Regions from separate parts of the Rothia sp. CCM 9417 genome, predicted to be linked through region 1. Evidence: predicted binding sites of a transcription regulator. Region 1 holds the regulator's gene; the other holds the start of a gene.
The links. The regulator HrcA, encoded in region 1, represses chaperone genes, less so after heat shock. The targets are predictions, from matches to a motif close to TTNGCACTCGNNNNNNNCGAGTGCNAA.
Positions count from the first base shown of each region.

Region 2: groES (co-chaperone GroES) is a predicted target of HrcA. The motif match lies at 4,632-4,658, and genes of this name have one in related genera.

Region 1 covers NZ_JBLXXT010000002.1:256,667-262,658, forward strand. Annotated here, with positions in the region: gene lepA (translation elongation factor 4) at 1-1,109, shown strand, start outside; gene hemW (radical SAM family heme chaperone HemW) at 1,109-2,356, shown strand; gene ACN082_RS04655 (DUF4870 domain-containing protein) at 2,417-2,833, opposite strand; gene ACN082_RS04660 (DUF3097 family protein) at 2,993-3,844, opposite strand; gene hrcA (heat-inducible transcriptional repressor HrcA) at 3,994-4,986, shown strand; gene dnaJ (molecular chaperone DnaJ) at 5,044-5,992, shown strand, end outside.
Region 2 covers NZ_JBLXXT010000001.1:641,134-647,125, forward strand. Annotated here, with positions in the region: gene tsaD (tRNA (adenosine(37)-N6)-threonylcarbamoyltransferase complex transferase subunit TsaD) at 1-634, shown strand, start outside; gene ACN082_RS02950 (glutamate--cysteine ligase) at 646-1,785, opposite strand; gene ACN082_RS02955 (THUMP-like domain-containing protein) at 1,998-3,317, opposite strand; gene ACN082_RS02960 (MFS transporter) at 3,310-4,521, opposite strand; gene groES (co-chaperone GroES) at 4,760-5,050, shown strand; gene groL (chaperonin GroEL) at 5,105-5,992, shown strand, end outside.

The DNA.
Region 1 (5,992 bases):
AAATTGGTGTGATTTCGCCCGAACCTAAACCCACCGACGGACTGGGCATGGGCGAAGTGGGCTACCTGATTACCGGTGTAAAAGACGTCCGTCTCTCCCGCGTGGGTGATACCGTGACAAGTTCGCATCTGCCTGCCAGTGAGGAGCTGGGAGGTTACCAGGACCCCAAGCCTATGGTGTTCTCTGGCTTGTTCCCCATTGACGGCTCCGACTACCCGGCCCTGCGCGATGCCCTGGAAAAGCTCCAGCTCAACGATGCTGCCCTGATCTGGGAGCCTGAGACTTCAGCGGCGCTAGGCTTTGGCTTCCGCTGCGGCTTCCTGGGTCTGCTCCACCTTGAGATTGTTCGTGAACGTCTTGAGCGGGAGTTCAACCTGGACCTTATCTCCACCGCTCCCAACGTTATCTACGATGTTGTGGGCGAAGATGGAGTTTCCCAGCGGGTGACCAACCCCAGTGAGTTCCCCGAAGGCAAGGTAGCCATCATCAAGGAACCCATGGTCGCCTGCACCATCATCGCTCCCAACGAGTTTGTGGGTGCCATTATGGAGTTGTGTCAGTCCCGTCGCGGTTCCATGGGGGGCATGGATTATCTCTCCCAGGACCGTGTGGAGCTCCGTTATCGTCTGCCACTGGCTGAGATTGTCTTTGACTTCTTTGACCAGCTCAAGAGCAAGACCCGTGGCTACGCTTCACTGGACTGGAAATTTGACGGCGAAGAAGAGGCCGACCTGGTCAAGGTTGACATCTTGCTCCAGGGTGAAAAGGTCGATGCTTTCTCTGCTATCACTCACCGTGATAAGGCATACTCCTACGGTGTCATGATGACCGGTAAACTGCGTGAGCTGATTCCTCGCCAGCAGTTCGAGGTACCTATCCAGGCTGCCATCGGGTCACGCATTATTGCCCGTGAGAATATCCGCGCTATGCGTAAGGATGTCCTTTCTAAGTGCTACGGTGGCGATATTTCGCGTAAGCGTAAGCTCCTTGAGAAGCAGAAGGAAGGCAAGAAACGTATGAAGATGGTGGGCCGCGTTGAGGTTCCCCAGGAAGCCTTCATTGCGGCGCTCTCATCGGGTGAAGAGTCTAAGGACAAGTCAAAGAAATAATGCCGGCTCAGCCTTTAGGCCAACCTGCACCCTTGGACGGCAGAATCCCATTTGATTCTGCCGCCAGTTTGCAGGAACGCGATTTTAGTTTGTATGTGCATGTTCCTTTCTGTTCTGTGCGCTGTGGTTACTGCGATTTCAACACCTACGCAACCGAAGATTTCGGTGACGGCGTTGGGTTAGGCAGTTATGCTGACGATGCTATTGCTGAGCTTGAGTTTGCTCAGCGGGTTCTGCGAGAGTCAGGAGCACCGGAGCGTAAGCTCTACTCTGTCTTCTTTGGGGGTGGGACTCCGACCAAATTGCCGGCTGCTGATTTAGTCCGGATTCTGGCGAAAGCCATAAATCTATTTGGCTTGGAGAAGGGGGCGGAGGTTACCACGGAGGCCAACCCCGACTCTGTGACCCGCGATGACCTGTTTACGCTCAGAGCCGGTGGCTTTACCAGGGTATCCTTTGGCATGCAGTCCGTGGTGCCTGATGTCCTTGCAGTGCTTGACCGCACGCACACACCGGCTAATGTTCCTAAGGTAGTGGCTTGGGCCCGCGAGGCCGGTTTACAGGTTTCCCTTGATCTGATCTACGGCGCTCCGGGGGAGAGTCTAGAGCAGTGGGAGCAGACCGTGCGAGCGGCAGTTTCTTATGGGCCTGACCATATCTCGGCCTACTCCCTGATTGTGGAGGAGGGGACTAAACTTGCCGCGCAAATTCGTAGGGGTGAGTTTGCTATGCCCGATGAAGATGCTATGGCCGATAAGTATCTTCTTGCTGAAGCAATCTTCGATGAAGAAGGCTACCACTGGTATGAGGTATCCAACTACGCTAAGTCGCCGGAGTTTAGGAGCCGCCACAACTACGCCTACTGGCGCAACCAGGACTGGTGGGGGGTTGGTCCCGGTGCTCATTCTCATGTGGATGGGACTCGCTGGTGGAACCTCAAGCACCCAGTTCCCTACACCACAAGGGTCAGGCAAGGTCTAAGCCCCGCAGCGGCCCGCGAGGTCTTAAGTCAAGAAACGCGACGGTTTGAAGACATCATGCTCATGCTTCGCGTCATCGACGGATTACCTGTGAGCCGGCTGGTGGAGGGCCGGCAGGGCACCGATATCGCTTCGTCCCTCGACTGGCTTGTAGGTCAAGGGCTGATTGATGAACAGGCCCTTGCTGACGGTCGGGTCAGACTCACTCTGCAGGGTCGGCTCTTAGGCGATGCCGTGACCAGGGAGCTACTGCCCGACCTGTACTAAAGAAAACTGGGCCTCATACCTGCATAAGGTAGGGGCCCAGAACTTTTAGATTAGCAGAGGCTACTTTTTACGGCTCAAAATCTTAGTGAAAAGGAAAGTGTTGAACTTGTACTGGTAGGGGTTACCGCGAGTTACCACAATGCCGGCAATAAGGGCTGAGAAAGCCAGGTAGGTCCAGGTCAGAGCTGCTACAAGTCCGAAGAACCAGCCGATAGCGGGGATGTTACTCAGAATAATTCCCAGAGCCAAAACGATGGTGGGAAGCAGGGTGAAGTCGAGCGCCTCACGTGATTCCTGCTCAGTGAAAGGACCGCGACCCCGGTAGAGGTAGTAGATAACAGCGGAGGGGATACAGCCGAGTACACCACCGAAGTGGGCAGCAGTCGCTATGTTGCGGTCAGCATTAACGGACAGGTGCGATGCCGTTGCTGAGGACCCCTTGTAGGTGGTGGTCGATGGAGAAGTTGCAGTCTTCAAGAAGGTTTCTCTTTGGTCTTGGGTGGATACGAGTGATGGCACGATGCCAAGTTCATGCCTCAGACAAGTCTAGTCAATAGCTTGTGTACAAGGTATAGGTATAAGTGACTTTTTGTCTTGTGAGCGCACGATATTTATCACATTATTTACCGAGAAAGTTTAGCTTTCAAGAGTCACAAAATCTATGAGTTGTTCTACTGGGCCAAGCAGAGCCGGCTCAAGGTCGGTATAGGTATTAACGCGCTTTAGGATTGAGTCCCATCCGGCTCGAATATCTTCGGGTCTGGCGTAAGGCCGGTTGAGTCGGCGGAGGATTCCCTGCTTCCATTCTTCGCTGCGGGGGATTACGGGCCATTTCTCGATTCCAAGAACGCCGGGTTTAACTGCCTGCCAAATATCGACAAAGGGGTGCCCCATAATCATTACGTTCCCGCGAGCGCCGGGGGTTTTCAGCGCGGCTTCGGCTATACGGCTTTCTTTAGACCCGGTAATCAGGTGGTCCACTAGAATCCCGAGTTTTCGGTGGGGCGCTGGTGCGAACTCCCTAATGGCACTGGCTACATCATCAAGACCGTGGAGGGGTTCGACCACAATCCCTTCGACACGCAGGTCGTGCCCCCACACTTTCTCAATCAGTTCAGCGTCATGGATACCTTCGACCCAAATTCGGCTGGCACGGGCAGTCCTAGCGGGGGCATTATCCAAGGCGACAGAACCGGATCGGGAAATCTGCTTGGTGGGCTTAGCCTGTTGCGGTTCAGGAGCAACAAGGTTGACCGGTCGACCTTCAAGGAGGAAGCCGGGGCCCAAGGGGAATTGCTTGACCCGCCCATGCCGATCCTCAAGACCTACCATACGGTTACTGCCAACAGAGCGGAGCGAAACAGCTGCACCCACAAAACCGCTCACCATATCTTCGAGAACCAGCCCCGGTTTGAGCACCACGCGGGGTAATTGGGAATGTTTGTGGGCGCTCAGATCAGCTGACCCCCACGAAGCGCGATAATCCATTGAACTCCTTGAAAACACGGCCAAGTGCCTTAGCCATCAGCGTACTGAATTCTGATTCTAGTGCAGTGGTATTAGAGTTAACGGGTAACTTAGCACTCTGGTATCCCCAGTGCTAAAAACCCTTAAAGCTCACATCATCAGGAGGTGAAATGGACCATCCGCGCAGGCTTCAGGTCTTGCAGGCTATCGTCGAGGAATACGTGCATACTCGGGAGCCGGTTGGTTCAAAGACCCTCATTGAGCGGCGGCAGTTGGGGGTTTCTAGCGCCACGGTGCGCAACGACATGGCCGCTCTGGAAGAACAGGGCCTGATATCGGCACCACATGCCAGTGCGGGCAGAGTGCCCACTGACCTGGGTTACCGGCTTTTCGTTGACCAGATATCGGCTTTGCGACCGCTCTCACCCGGGGAGAAGAGAGCAATTCATACCCTGCTCGATAGCGCCGATAGCGTGGATGACATGATGAAAAGTAGCGTCCAGCTCCTTTCTTCGCTTACTCACCAGGTCGCCATGGTGCAGTATCCGACCGGCCCGACGGTTGCGCTACGGCATGTTGAGCTGGTCTCTTTATCAACTTCCACAGTCCTAGTGGTACTGATTACCGATACCGGGCAGGTCACCCAACGAACGGTAGCATGCCCGCATACAGCCGATGAACTGGTCACTATCAAGCAACAGCTTATTGAGGCCTTTTCGGGTCAGCCTCTGTCCCAGGTAGCTCAGGCGCTGGCTCCTCACCCGCGCAGCAAGCTCATGCTCAGCCTCGTCCAGGCCGTTCAGCTACTGGCAGCTCAGGGTGTATCCTCTCAGGTGCTGATAGCGGGAACAGCCTACCTGGCAGAGTCAACCGTTGATTTTCGCGGTAGTATTGCACCTGTACTCGATGCCCTTGAAGAGCAGGTGGTGCTCCTTAAGCTTTTGGCAACTATGGAACACGATGAGCGCGGTTTTGCGGTCAGCATCGGCTCAGAAAACAGGGAGAAATCGCTGGCCGAGACCTCAGTTGTTGCTAGTAGCTACGGCCCTGGAGGAAACGCACACGTTGGTGTTGTAGGGCCAACACGTATGGACTACGCCCGAACCGTCTCAAAGGTGAATGCCGTAGCCCGCTACCTGTCAAAGATTTTGGGGCAGGAGTAAAACAGCTTCTTGCCTCCACATATTTAGTAGTACCCCATGACCCTGAAAGAGAGAACTGTGAGCAGTCACTACGAAACCCTCGGTGTATCGCGCGATGCCAGCCCCGAAGAAATCAAAAAGGCCTACCGCAAGAAAGCCCGCCAGCTGCACCCCGACATTAACCCTTCTGAGGAAGCCGCTGAGGAATTTAAGCGTGTTTCGCTGGCTCACGATGTGCTCTCTGACCCTGAAAAGCGCCGGATTTATGATCAAACCGGTAACGAGAACGGCACAGCCGGCGGCTTTAACGGGGCGGGCGGCTTTGGTGGTTTCCAGGATATCTTTGAGACCTTTTTCAACGCGACTCCGCGCGGGCCGCAGAGCCGGGTTCGTCAGGGGCAGGATGCTCTTATCAACGTCAAGATTGACCTTAAAGACGCTGTCTTTGGCACCAATAAGCCCATCACCGTTGATACCGCTGTGACCTGCGACCTGTGTAAGGGCGAGGGAACCGCTGAGGGTACCCACCCCGAAACCTGTGAAACCTGCCGTGGCCAGGGCTACATGCAGCGCCAGGTCCAGTCCATCTTGGGTACTGTCGTTCAGCCTGTTGAGTGCCCCAGCTGCCGTGGCTTTGGAACCGTTATCAAGCACCCCTGCGCCGAGTGCTATGGTGAGGGTCGTGTGCGTGAACGCAAGCCCCTGACCATCAAGATTCCTGCGGGCGTAACCGATGGCGCCCGTATTCGTCTAGCGGGGCAGGGTGAAGCAGGCACCGCCGGCGGACCTAATGGTGACCTCTACGTTGAGCTTCGCGTAGCGGGCGATCCCACTTTCTCACGCGAACGCGATGACCTCATTGCGGCGGTAGGGGTTCCGATGACCGCTGCCGCCTTGGGGACTACCATCACCTTGGAGACTTTCGACGGGCCGCAGGAGATACAGATTCCAGCCGGCACTCAGTCTGGCGATGTCATCACGCTCAAGGGCCTGGGTGTTAACCACCTGCGCGGTGGTGGCCGCGGTG
Region 2 (5,992 bases), on a different contig from region 1:
GATTCTGGCGGTCCGGGATATCACCGGCGATGTAGAACTGCTGGGGGCGACCCTCGATGATGCCGCCGGTGAAGCCTACGACAAGGTAGCCCGGCTGATGGGGCTGCCCTACCCCGGCGGGCCTGCCATTGACCGAGCCGCCGCCGGTGGCGATGGCACCGCCTTTGCCTTCCCCCGCGGCCTATCCACCCGCAAATTTATGGGAACAGCCCAAGAGCCCGGACCCCACCGCTACGACTTCTCCTTCTCCGGCCTCAAAACCGCTGTGGCCCGCGTGGTGGAAGGCTTTGAAGCTCGCGGTCAAGAAGTGCCCGTGGCCGATATTGCCTCCAGCTTCCAGGAAGCGGTGGTTGATGTGATCACTGGCAAGGCCATGCTAGCTTGTACCGAACGTGGGATTGATACCCTGCTTCTGGGTGGCGGTGTAGCGGCGAACTCACGCCTGCGCTCGCTGACTGCCCAGCGCTGTGCAGAGAACGGGGTTAAGCTGGTGATCCCTCAGCTGAGCCTGTGCACGGATAACGGGGCCATGGTCGCGGCTCTGGGTGCCCGGCTGGTATCGGAAGGGCGTGCGCCCTCCGGTCTTGATTTCACCGCTGATTCTTCGTTACCTGTTACCACTATTTCCCTCTAGGGTGCAGGGGCCTAGAGTCCTTCGGTAGCCTGAGCTACCAGGTCATCGACCACCGCGCGCAGGTCGCCCCGGTTCTCGTGCGCTACTCGGCGCTGACGCTGATAGCCAGCTCCCTCACGGCAGATACGCTCAATATCGGCCAGCTCAGCCTGACAACCCAGATCAGCGGCTATGCCCTCTAGCTTGTTGAGCAGGCCCAGGACGTCCTCGGTGATAGGGCGTTCTGCATTGGCGTTATCCACAATAACTACGGCATCGGTGCCGTATCGGGCTGCCCGCCACTTGTTTTCCTGGTGGTGCCAGGGCTTGAGCGGCTCAATGCGCCTACCTGCTTCAATCTGACGGGAGAACCACTCGACCAGGCACTGGGTAAAAGCGGTGAGCGCGGTGATATCGGCAATGGAGGCCAGCCCGTCGTAGGCCCGCATCTCAACGGTGCCGTACTTGGGTACCGGGCGGACATCCCACCTGTTCTCGCTGGGGTCATCAATCACGCCGGTGGCAACGAGATCTTCTAGGTAGTCTTCATAGTTTTCCCAGCTCTCAAAGGTAAAAGGTAGGCCTGAGGTAGGGAGCTGCTGGAAAATTTGGGATCGCTGGGAGGCGAAGCCGGTGTCTTCACCCTCCCAAAAGGGGGAGCTGGCTGAGAGCGCTAGGAGGTGGGGGTAAAAGTTGGTAAGCCCGTTGAGGACGGGTAGAGCTTTGGCTCGGGAATCTACACCGGTGTGGACGTGTACCCCGTAGATGATTTGGCGGCGGCCCCAGTATTGGGAGCGGTCAAGCACCCGCAGGTAGCGTTCTTTGCCCACTACCACCTGTTCTAAAGCCTGAGAGAAAGGGTGGGTTCCTGCGGAGAAAAAGGCTAGTCCGAGCCGGTCGGTAATTTCCTTGAGTTTTGCTGTTGCTTGGGCCAGCTGGTCGGCAGCTTCTGCGGGGGTGCGGCAGATGCCGGTCACAACTTCAACCGTGTTATTGAGGAATTCACCGGTAATGTGCGCGCCCGGCCCCGGCACTAGTAGGTCGGGGTTTTGCTCTTGAATCAGAGCCAGAACCTCATCAGCCCTACCCGCTAGTTCACGGCTAACGGGGTCAACCAGGGCAAGTTCCCATTCCACGCCAAGGGTGGACTGGGCTGAGGATGCAAACTGCATGGTGGTGCTCCTGGGGATGGGTGCTGTCGCTGATTCTATCTTAGGGCCAGTGGGCCCTCTCCATGAATTGGGTGTCACCGTGTGACGGGGGGCGGGTCGGGGGTGTTTCTTACTTTGTATTTGCCCGGTGCTGATCTTATCAACTGGCTTGGGGGCTGGTCTTTAAGGGTGTTGATGACAATAGCACCGGGCAGAGGAGAAGGCTCCTTGAGTCATCTCCCGCCCTTGGTCATCGGCACCTGTATAGGTTCAGCCCAGATTGCAAGCCGCTGAGAATCCAGCCCCTGACCCAGCCGGGTGAGAATGAGGGTTGCCTCCTTGCGAGCTTGCCCCTTTTTCTTTTTAGCACCGGCGAGGAGCTTGGCTCGAAGCTGTTCTGGAACGATATCTACCCCGCGTTTTTTGACGGTAAGGGCGGTGATGCCGTTTTCCTTGACCCAGCGTTTGAGGGCTTTCTCATGCAGGGGAAGTATCTGCCGGACTTCAAAGTACTGGGCGAGCGCGGTGGGTTCTAGAGTGTCTATGGTCAGGTAGGCGATTCGCTCGTCGATGAGGTGGGCGCCCAGTTTGTGCGCTAGGTCGGAGACAAGGTGGGACCGTACTACGGCTCCATCGGGTTCAGCCAGGTAGGTGGCTAGTTCACCGATGGTGGGTTCGTATTGGTGGGTGCCGGTGCTTTCGGGGGAGTCGAGAGCCGAGGTGATGTCTTCCAGAAGTTCTGGTTCTTGTGGGTTTTTGGAGAGTAGGCTGGCTGCTCTACGCACCCTCTTGCGGGCCAGGGCGTTGAACCAGAGCACTACTTCTACAACGGAGCCACCGTGGGATACCCATTCGGCTTCGCAGTTGGCGGGAATGTGTTCGTGGGGTAGGCCCGGGCCCATTTTGACGCCCATGGGGATGCCGGTTGCCGCCAGTTTTTCGATCAAGGAGAGGGGAGGGGAGAAGGCTTCGGGGTCAAAGAGTCGGGAGGTGGTTGCGCCATCCTCAACTTCGCGGCGGGCCGGGTCGAGCCAGAGCGCTTGAATCGCTTGACCGTTTGCGGTGGTGAGGGTCTGAACGTCAATGTTTTCGACATTGCCGACGAGCACCTGCGAGTTGGGGTAGTGGGCAAGATTGTGGGCTGTGAAAGCGGCGGTTGTGGGGTCTAGTTCTACGGCGGTGATGGCAAGGCCTGCGGCAGCAAAGGCTAGGGAATCAGCGCCGATGCCGCACCCTAAGTCGGCTACAGAGGTGATCCCTGCGTCCTTGAAACGTTGGGCGTGACCTTTAGCGACGGCGGCCCGGGTGGCCTGCTCGTAGCCTGCTTCGGTCAGGAGCATACTGTGGGCCTTATCCCCGAACTTATCTGCTCCCTGGGTGCGGAGCTTTGCCTGGGTGAGTATGGCTGAACTGTCTTCTGGGCTGAAGCCGCGTGAGCGCAGGGTGCTGGCTGCTGCCAGAGCGCGGTCGGTGGAGTAGGGGGTGAACTCGTCGATAGCGGCAAGCTGTTCGTGCGTGAATGGGTGGGCTGGGGCGGGGGTCAGGCTAGTCATTGCCTACCATTCTAGTGCCGGTGGGGAGTTTGGTGATGGGTTGGCTAGCGAGAGCCCACACCGCACCGGTAAGGCCGAGTCCGCCGATGAGGGTGCAGGCGGTAGGTAAGGAGAAGACCAGAAGCGTCCCGGAGATAGCCAGAGGCCCAGCTACTACTGCCGCCTGCGAGAACATGGCCCACTTACTGAGGAAGCGGGCACGCCCGGTGCTGGGGCTCAGGTCGGCTCCGATGGTCATGTTGATGCCTGCACCAAAGCCGTTTCCGATGGCCATGAGAATCAATCCCACAATAAACCCGCTATGGCTGGTTGCTAAGGGTGGAACGATGAAGCCTGCACCAAAGAAGGAAAGGCAGAGGGCTAGAACAGCGGAGCGGCCTACCCTGTCTTTGAGGTAGCCACCGGGGACCATCAGGACCATCTCAAGAGCAGAGCCTAAAGCAATGGCTAGAGCGATCTGGGCGTCGGACCAGCCGATGTGCAGGCCCCACAGGGCAACCACAATGGGCTGGGTAACGCGGCAGAGCGAAAGGGCAACTACCGCCAGGCCCGCGCACCAGACGGCTTTCCAACGCACTGCTAGCTCGGTGCTTTCCTCGGAACGGGCGGATTGAGCGGCTTGTGTTGCGCTGCCAAAGGCGCTGTTGAGTCTGCGAAGTTGCAGGCATAGTGTGGCTAGGACGACAGCGGTTAGGGCGAAGAGAAAAACTGACCAGAGCGGTAACCAGAGCAGAAGCAGGGACGAGACGAGAGGGCCAGCGAGTGAGCCTGCGCGTTGGGCACCACCCAGGGCAGTCATGGCCTTGCCCCGGTCACTTTCGGCAACGGTTTCGGCAAGGACTGATTGGCGGGCGAGGCCCCAGGCTACCTGCGAGGGAACCCGAGCGAGGTAGGCCAGAACGTAGAGGCCCAGGGCCCAAGGAGAGGGAAAGATCAGGATGAGGGCGCTGAGGAGGAAAGAAACAGCCGCGCTGGTGGTGGCGTAGGTCATGGCTCGTTTGTCGCCTACCCTGTCGATGGTACCGCCAACTGGCACGGTACAGAGTAGAGCAAAGACACCTGCAACCGCTACTAACGAGCTTGCTAAGGCGGGAGAAGCCCCGAGCCTGATCGTTGCCAGAATCTGAATGGGAACGATAGCACCTAGCCCCATTGAAAAGAGGACGGTAGGAACTAGAACGGGCCAGAAAATCAGTTTGAGCACGGGTACCTCCACATCACCAGAAAGTAGTCTATAACACACAAAAAGGTGCGCTGTGTGCGAAACCTGCGCCGTATCTTGCCCCCTGAGCCATTACCGGCCTAAAGTTTTAGTTAGCACTTGACCGCTTACAGTGCTAAAGATGCCCGGTAGGTAAGACCGCGACGATACCAGCACCGGGCGCTGCAGCACCGGTCACCCCATAATTTCTATTTTTAAGCCTTCTCATAAGGAGTACCTCGTGGCAAACATCAAGCCCCTCGAAGACCGCATTGTCGTCCAGATCGTCGAAGCAGAGCAGACCACCGCATCCGGCCTGGTTATTCCCGACACCGCCAAGGAAAAGCCCCAGGAAGCCAAGGTTATCGCTGTAGGCCCCGGCCGCATCGACGACAAGGGCAACCGCATCCCCGTAGATGTAGCAGAAGGCGACCTTGTCATCTTCTCCAAGTACGGCGGTACCGAAGTTAAGTTCGGTGGCGCTGAATACCTGATCCTCTCAGCCCGCGACGTTCTGGCTGTTGTCTCCTAAGTTCTAGCGGAACCCACCACGCCCGTTAGTACCCAAAGAAAGAAGTAAGGATTCATGGCAAAACAGCTTGAATTCAACGATGAGGCGCGTAAGCACCTACAGGCCGGTGTTGATAAACTGGCCAACGCTGTCAAGGTAACCCTGGGCCCCCGCGGCCGTAACGTGGTTCTTGATAAGCAGTGGGGCGCGCCCATCATCACCAACGACGGTGTCTCCATTGCCCGCGAAATCGAGCTGGAGGACCCCTACGAGAACCTCGGCGCTCAGCTGGCTAAAGAGGTAGCAACCCGCACCAACGACGTTGCTGGTGACGGCACCACCACCGCAACCGTTCTGGCTCAGGCACTGGTTGCCGAAGGCTTGCGGAACGTTGCCGCTGGTGCCGCCCCCGGTGAGATTAAGCGGGGAATTGAGCAGGCAGCCAAGCTGGTTGCTGAGCGCCTTCTGGCGAATGCCCGCGAAGTTAAGGGCGAAGAAGTGGCTCACGTTGCCGCTATCTCTGCCCAGTCACCTCAAATTGGTCAACTGCTGTCCGAGGCTTTCTCTAAGGTCGGCCAGGATGGCGTTATCACCATTGAAGACGGCTCAACCACCGAGATTGAGCTTGAGGTCACCGAAGGCATGCAGTTCGATAAGGGCTACCTGTCACCCTCCTTCGTGACCGACCCCGAGCGTGCCGAAGCTGTCTTGGAAAACACCGCTATTCTGCTCTACCAGGGCAAGATCTCAACCGTTGCCGAGATTATGCCCGTCCTGGAAAAGATTGTTCAGGCCAAGAAGCCGCTGACTATCATTGCCGAGGACGTGGACGGTGAAGCCCTCTCCACCCTGGTGGTCAATAAGCTCCGCGGCAACCTGGATGTTGTGGCCCTCAAAGCTCCTGGCTTTGGCGATCGCCGCAAGGCAATCTTCCAGGACCTTGCCGTTCTGACCGGTGCTACT